Regions from separate parts of the Microbacterium sp. BLY genome, predicted to be linked through region 1. Evidence: predicted binding sites of a transcription regulator. Region 1 holds the regulator's gene; the other holds the start of a gene.
What was found. The regulator LexA, encoded in region 1, represses DNA repair genes until DNA is damaged. The targets are predictions, from matches to a motif close to TCGAACANNTGTTCGA.
Positions count from the first base shown of each region.

Region 1 (3,260 bases):
CGCAGCGCGTCGATGAACGCCGGGTCGGCCGCCAGATAGCCGACGCGCGCCCCGGCGAAGGCGAACGCCTTGCTCATGGTGCGCGAGACGGCGAGACGGGGACGCCCCTCCAGCAGCGTGAGCGCGGACGACGCGTCCCGCGGTGCGAACTCCTGATAGGCCTCGTCGACGATCACGACGCCGCGGGCGGCGTCGTAGACCGCTTCCACCACGTCCAGCCCGAGCGGGGTCCCTGTCGGGTTGTTGGGCGAGCAGAGGATCACGATGTCGGGGTCGGCGTCGCGCACCTGCTGGGCCGCGTCCTCGGGCGTGACGGTGTAGTCGGGCTGCCGCGTCCCGGCGATCCAGGACGCTCCCGTGCCCTTGGCGATGAGCGGGTACATCGAATAGGTCGGGCTGAACCCGAACGCCGTGCGGCCCGGGCCGCCGAAGGCCTGGAAGATGTGCTGCAGCACCTCGTTGGAGCCGTTGCCGGCCCAGATCTGCTCCGCCGTCAGACCGTGGCCGAGATAGCCGGCGAAAGCCTCCCGCAGCGTCGTGAACTCGCGGTCCGGGTAGCGGTTCACGTCCCGGATCGCCACCGCGATGTCGTCCAGGATGTCGCTGGCGACCGCGTCCGGAACCGGATGCGTGTTCTCGTTGACGTTCAGCGCGACCGGAAGGGGCGCCTGCGGGGCCCCGTACGGCGTGAGTCCGCGCAGATCGTCGCGGAGCGGGAGATCATTGAGGGAGAAGGTCACCCTTCCCATGTTAAGAGCCGCACGCGGCATCGAGGTCATCGTGACGACGGAAGAACCGCGGGCACCGAGGGCCTCCCGACGTCAGTCGGTGTAGCGAGCCGGGAGCGCGAGCTCCTGGCCGACCTGCAGCTCGCCGCCACGGAGCAGGTTCATCCGGCTGATCTCACCGATGACATCGCGCGGATCGGCCTCGGGGGCGATCGCACTCGCGATGGACCACAGGGTGTCGCCGGGCATGACCGTCACCGTCTCGACGGCAGCGGCCGGCGCATCGGCGCCCGACGCGATGGCGCTGCCACCGCTGATGGCCGCGAACGCGATACCGGCGGCGAGCGGGATCGAGGCGAGAGCGAGCAGGGTGCGGCGGCCTCGCGCCGTGATCCGCAGCCGGGTGGCCGGACGGGCCGATGCCGGAAGGGCGGTCGCGGTGCTGAGGCTGATGCTGCTCATGTCTGCTCCTTAGCTGTCCCGGTGCCGTCGGCCCGGGGAGGTTGGCGTAGCTTTCGCATCCGCGTCTCGGCCGGGAGGCGTGGATGCGAAGCTACGTTCCGAAGATATCTTCGATTTCGAACATCTGTCAAGCTGTCTTCGAAAGCCGGATCGGGGAATCGACCGACACGCTCGAACAGATCTTCCAGATCGGCGCTCTTCTCGGATACGGTTTCGATAAGGACACCCCACCACGGGCCACCGACATTCGAAGCGGCACGTCGGATCACGCACTGAAGGAGCACCATGAGCGACACCTCAGCCCTCGAATCCGAGGCGCCGCGCACCCGCCGTCGCAAGAGCCTCAGCCCGAAGCAGATGGCGATCCTGGAGGTCATCCAGACCTCGATCGCGCAGAACGGCTACCCGCCGAGCATGCGCGAGATCGGCGACGCCGTCGGGCTGAAGTCGCTGTCCAGCGTCACGCACCAGCTCGGGCAGCTCGAGCTCAGCGGCTACCTCCGCCGCGATCCCGGCAAGACCCGGGCGATGGAGGTCCTCATCGACCTCCCCGGCACCGGAGCCGAGAATCCCGCCGACGTCGCGACCCCCGTCGGCGACGCCGCCCTGGTCCCCCTCGTCGGCCGCATCGCCGCCGGTGTGCCGATCACCGCCGATCAGCAGGTCGAGGAGATCTTCCCCCTTCCCCGGCAGCTCGTGGGCAAGGGCGATCTCTTCATGCTCAAGGTCTCCGGCGAATCGATGATCGACGCCGCCATCTGCGACGGGGACTGGGTCGTGGTCCGGTCGCAGAACACCGCGGAGAACGGCGAGATCGTCGCCGCCATGCTCGACGGCGAGGCCACGGTGAAGGTGCTCCGCCGCCGCGACGGACACACCTGGCTGCTCCCCCGGAACTCCGCGTTCGAACCGATCCTGGGCGACGAGGCCGTGGTGCTCGGCAAGGTCGTCGCCGTCCTCCGAGCGGTCTGACACGTACGACGAAGGCCCTCCCGGATCACCGGGAGGGCCTTCGTCGTACAGGGGACGTCAGGCCGTGACGGCGACGTCCGCGCGGACCCGGTGGGTCGCCTCGACGATGTTCCGGAGCGAGGCCGTGGTCTCCGCGTAACCGCGGGTCTTCAGACCGCAGTCGGGGTTCACCCAGAGCTGACGGAGCGGGATCTCGTCGACCGCGCGGCGCAGCAGCGACTCGACCTCCTCGACCGTCGGCACGCGCGGCGAGTGGATGTCGTACACGCCCGGGCCGATGCCGTGATCGAAGCCGACCTCGGCGATGTCCGCGACGACCTCCATGCGGCTGCGCGCGGCCTCGATCGAGGTGACGTCCGCATCCAGCGCCCGGATCGCGTCGATGACGACGCCGAACTCCGAGTAACAGAGGTGCGTGTGCACCTGCGTCGCCGCGGCCGCGCCGCCCGTGGCCAGGCGGAACGAGGCGACCGACCAGTCGAGGTACGCGGGCTGATCGGCCTGCTTGAGCGGCAGCAGCTCGCGCAGCGCCGGCTCGTCGACCTGGATGACCTGGATGCCCGCCGCCTCGAGGTCGGCGATCTCCTCACGCAGCGCGAGCGCCACCTGGTTGGCGGTCTCGCCGAGAGGCTGGTCGTCGCGGACGAACGACCACGCGAGGATCGTGACCGGGCCCGTGAGCATGCCCTTCATGTGCTTCGCGGTGAGCGACTGGGCGTACGCCGACCAGGCCACCGTGATGGGCGCCGGCCGGGAGACGTCTCCCCACAGGATGGAGGGACGGGTGGCCCGGGAGCCGTACGACTGCACCCAGCCGTGCTCGGTGACCGCGAACCCGTCGAGATGCTCCGCGAAGTACTGCACCATGTCGTTCCGCTCCGGCTCGCCGTGCACGAGCACGTCGAGCCCAAGGTCCTCCTGCAGCGACACGACCGCGGCGACCTCGCGGCGCAGGAACTCCTCGTAGTCGTCCTGGGGCACCTCGCCGCGCAGGAACTGGGCCCTGGCCCGCCGGATGTCACCGGTCTGCGGGAACGAGCCGATCGTCGTCAGCGGCAGCGCGGGAAGGCCGAGCGCCTGCTGCGCCTCCTCCCGCTC
Region 1 is NZ_JAGKSR010000002.1:232,397-235,656, reverse strand. Features, by position in the region: gene KAF39_RS15655 (histidinol-phosphate transaminase) at 1-749, opposite strand, end outside; gene KAF39_RS15650 (LysM peptidoglycan-binding domain-containing protein) at 822-1,190, opposite strand; gene lexA (transcriptional repressor LexA) at 1,476-2,162, shown strand; gene metE (5-methyltetrahydropteroyltriglutamate--homocysteine S-methyltransferase) at 2,220-3,260, opposite strand, start outside.

Region 2 (3,260 bases), on a different contig from region 1:
CCGGGGCCGGATTCGTGGGACTCGCGATCCTGGGCGAGGTCTCGTGGTGGATCGTCGTGATCATCCTCGTGCGCGAATGGGGGATCACCGTCCATCGCCTCGTCGTCGCCAGCGAGCACGTCGTGGCGGCCGCCTGGATGGGCAAGATCAAGACGGCCTTCCAGGGCGTCGCCCTCGGCTGGGCTCTCCTGCCGCTGCATGTGTTCATCGGGCTCGGGCCGTGGACCGTCGTGACGGCCGTCCTCATGGTCATCGTGCTCGTGCTCACCGTCGTCAGCGGGATCGACTACATCGTCGCGCAGGTGCGCGGCGCCCGTCGCGCCTCATGAGCGACGCGACCGCGTCGGCGGTCCTCCAGGCGTTGCGCGCCCGGGGCTGGACGCTCGGAGTCGCGGAGTCTCTCACCGGGGGCGCCGTGTCTTCCGCGCTTGTCACTGTGCCGGGCGCTTCCGCGGTGCTCCTCGGCGGTGTCGTCGCGTACGCGACGCCGGTCAAGCACACGGTGCTGGGGGTCGATGCGGACCTCCTGCGGCGACACGGCCCGGTCCACCCGGAAGTGGCGAGGCAGATGGCCGACGGCGTGCGCGAGACGGTCGCGGTCGATGGACGCGCCGCGGACGTCGGTGTGTCGACGACAGGGATCGCGGGGCCGGAGTCGCCGGACGGACAACCGGTGGGTACTGTCCACGTCGGCGTCGTGACGCCGACCTCGAGCCGCACAGCGCGGTTCGTCTTCGCGGGCGACCGCGACGCCGTGCGGGCGCAGTCCGTGGACGCCGCCTTGGAGGCGCTGCTCGCAGCACTGCGGGAATAGCGTGACCCCGCCGAAGGTTGATACCGGTGTGCTCACATTCAAACCACAGAGTGCAAGGGTAGATTCTGTGCAAGCCAGGAGGACTAGACTGGCCGTCTCTTCGAGGGAGACCTCGATTCACGAACTGCGGAGGAGGTTCCGATGATTCTTGTACGACAGGAAATCGGCGATGTGCTGAGGGACTTCCGTCTGCAGAAGGGCCGCACCCTCCGACAGGTCGCGAGCAAGGCGTCGGTCGCTCTCGGTTACCTCAGTGAGGTCGAGCGCGGTCAGAAGGAGGCGTCGAGCGAGATCCTCGCTTCGGTGGCGGAAGCTCTCGACGTTCCCATCTCCACGATCATGCGCGAGGTCGGAGACCGCATCTCGGTCCTCGAAGGTATCCAGGTCTTCCCGGACGTCGTTCCCGACGATCTGGTCGCGTCCGTGGAGCCCGAGCTCTCGCTCCACTGATCCGCGAAGAGGATTGCCATGCGCCGCAGTGAGTTCCTGCGTGCCGTCGACGCGGAGTTCCACGCTCGTGGATCCTCTCTCGTCAACGATCTCGTGCTGACCGGGATGGCCGGGCGCACCGCGCTCGAAGCCCTCGACGACGGCGTGCCGCCGCGCGACATCTGGCTCGCGCTCTGTGCGGACATGGACGTCCCCGACTCCCGTCGCCACGGGGTCGGACGTCTCGAACCGCGGGGGCGCTGACAGGGGCGGTGTGCGGATGTTCGACACGCCGCCTCGGCGTGTTGTCGAAAATCTGTTCGAAGCGGGCGTAGTCTGCTGCACAAGTGGTCCGACGGATCTGGTCCTCACAGTTCCCGGCCCTCGGCGCGAATGTCGGTGGCCCGTTCTACCGTGAGGACCAGGCTGAAAAGCCACACGCCTTGTCGGAGAGTTCCTTCCAGCCGGAAGAGCCGCGACAGCCTACAGGCGGCAGCGCACGCGCAGAAGGAGCACACCATGCCATCACCCGCAGACCGCGAGAAGTCTCTCGAGACCGCCCTCGCTCAGATCGACCGCCAGTTCGGAAAGGGCTCGGTCATGCGGCTGGGCAGCGATGAGCGCGCCCCGGTGGCCGTCATCCCCACCGGCTCCATCGCCCTCGACGTCGCCCTCGGCGTGGGTGGTCTGCCACGCGGCCGCATCGTGGAGATCTACGGGCCGGAGTCGTCGGGTAAGACGACGCTGACCCTGCACGCCATCGCCAACGCCCAGCGGGCCGGCGGCATCGCGGCGTTCATCGACGCCGAGCACGCTCTCGACCCGGACTACGCCGCGAAGCTCGGCGTCGATATCGATGCCCTTCTCGTCTCGCAGCCCGACACGGGTGAGCAGGCGCTGGAGATCGCCGACATGCTGGTGCGTTCCGGCGCGATCGATCTGATCGTCGTCGACTCCGTTGCGGCCCTGGTGCCGCGTGCCGAGATCGAGGGCGAGATGGGCGACTCCCACGTGGGTCTCCAGGCGCGCCTCATGTCCCAGGCGCTCCGGAAGCTCACCGGTGGTCTCAACCAGACCAACACCACGATGATCTTCATCAACCAGCTCCGCGAGAAGATCGGTGTTTTCTTCGGCTCGCCGGAGACCACCGCGGGTGGTAAAGCCCTCAAGTTCTACGCGTCGGTGCGCATGGACATCCGCCGCATCGAGACGCTCAAGGACGGGACGGACGCGGTCGGCAACCGGACGCGCGTCAAGATCGTCAAGAACAAGATGGCGCCACCCTTCAAGCAGGCTGAGTTCGACATCCTCTACGGCGTCGGGATATCTCGTGAGGGCAGCCTGATCGACTTCGGCGTGGAGCACGGCATCGTGAAGAAGTCGGGTTCGTGGTACACCTACGACGGCGATCAGCTGGGTCAGGGCAAGGAGAACGCGCGGACGTTCCTGCTCAACAACGCGGACATCGCGTTGGCCATCGAGAGCCAGATCAAGCAGAAGCTCGGTATCGGCGGCCCGGCCGCGGCTCCGGGTGCTGACGAGCTGGCTGAGCGCCGCCCGGCCTGATGAGCGACCAGCGTGGGGGCGATTCCGAGCGGATCGCCCCCATCATCCCTCTCTTCGGCGGACCGGCGCGTCCGGAGCGTCCAGCGGAGACCGGAGCGGACGATGCGTCGCGCGGCCCCCGGCATCGGTCGACACCGTCGACCGATGCCGGAGTCTGGCGGTCGACGTGGCATGAGCCCGCCTCGGCGGGAGCGGGCGACGGCGAAGGTTCCCCGAGTGCGCGCCATCCCGCTCGGGGAGCCTCAGCACGGGCTGGGTCCCCGCGCGGGGCGACGACCCGGCTGCGCGCCGTCGGCGACACCTCCGGCCCGGCCGGGGGAGAGGCCGGAGCGGGTGACCCTTCCGCGGAGGAGATCCGGACGGCGGCGGAGGAGTCGTTGTTGCGGAAGCTCCGCACCCGCTCTCTGTCCGTCTCCGAAGCCCGGCTGGTGTTGAAGGGGCACGGACTCGC
Region 2 is NZ_JAGKSR010000001.1:2,250,493-2,253,752, forward strand. Features, by position in the region: gene pgsA (CDP-diacylglycerol--glycerol-3-phosphate 3-phosphatidyltransferase) at 1-329, shown strand, start outside; gene KAF39_RS10995 (CinA family protein) at 326-814, shown strand; gene KAF39_RS11000 (helix-turn-helix domain-containing protein) at 956-1,264, shown strand; gene KAF39_RS11005 (DUF3046 domain-containing protein) at 1,283-1,507, shown strand; gene recA (recombinase RecA) at 1,763-2,809, shown strand; gene KAF39_RS16030 (regulatory protein RecX) at 3,190-3,260, shown strand, end outside.
Region 2: a site for LexA is predicted at 1,552-1,567, ahead of recA (recombinase RecA). Genes of this name have one in related genera too.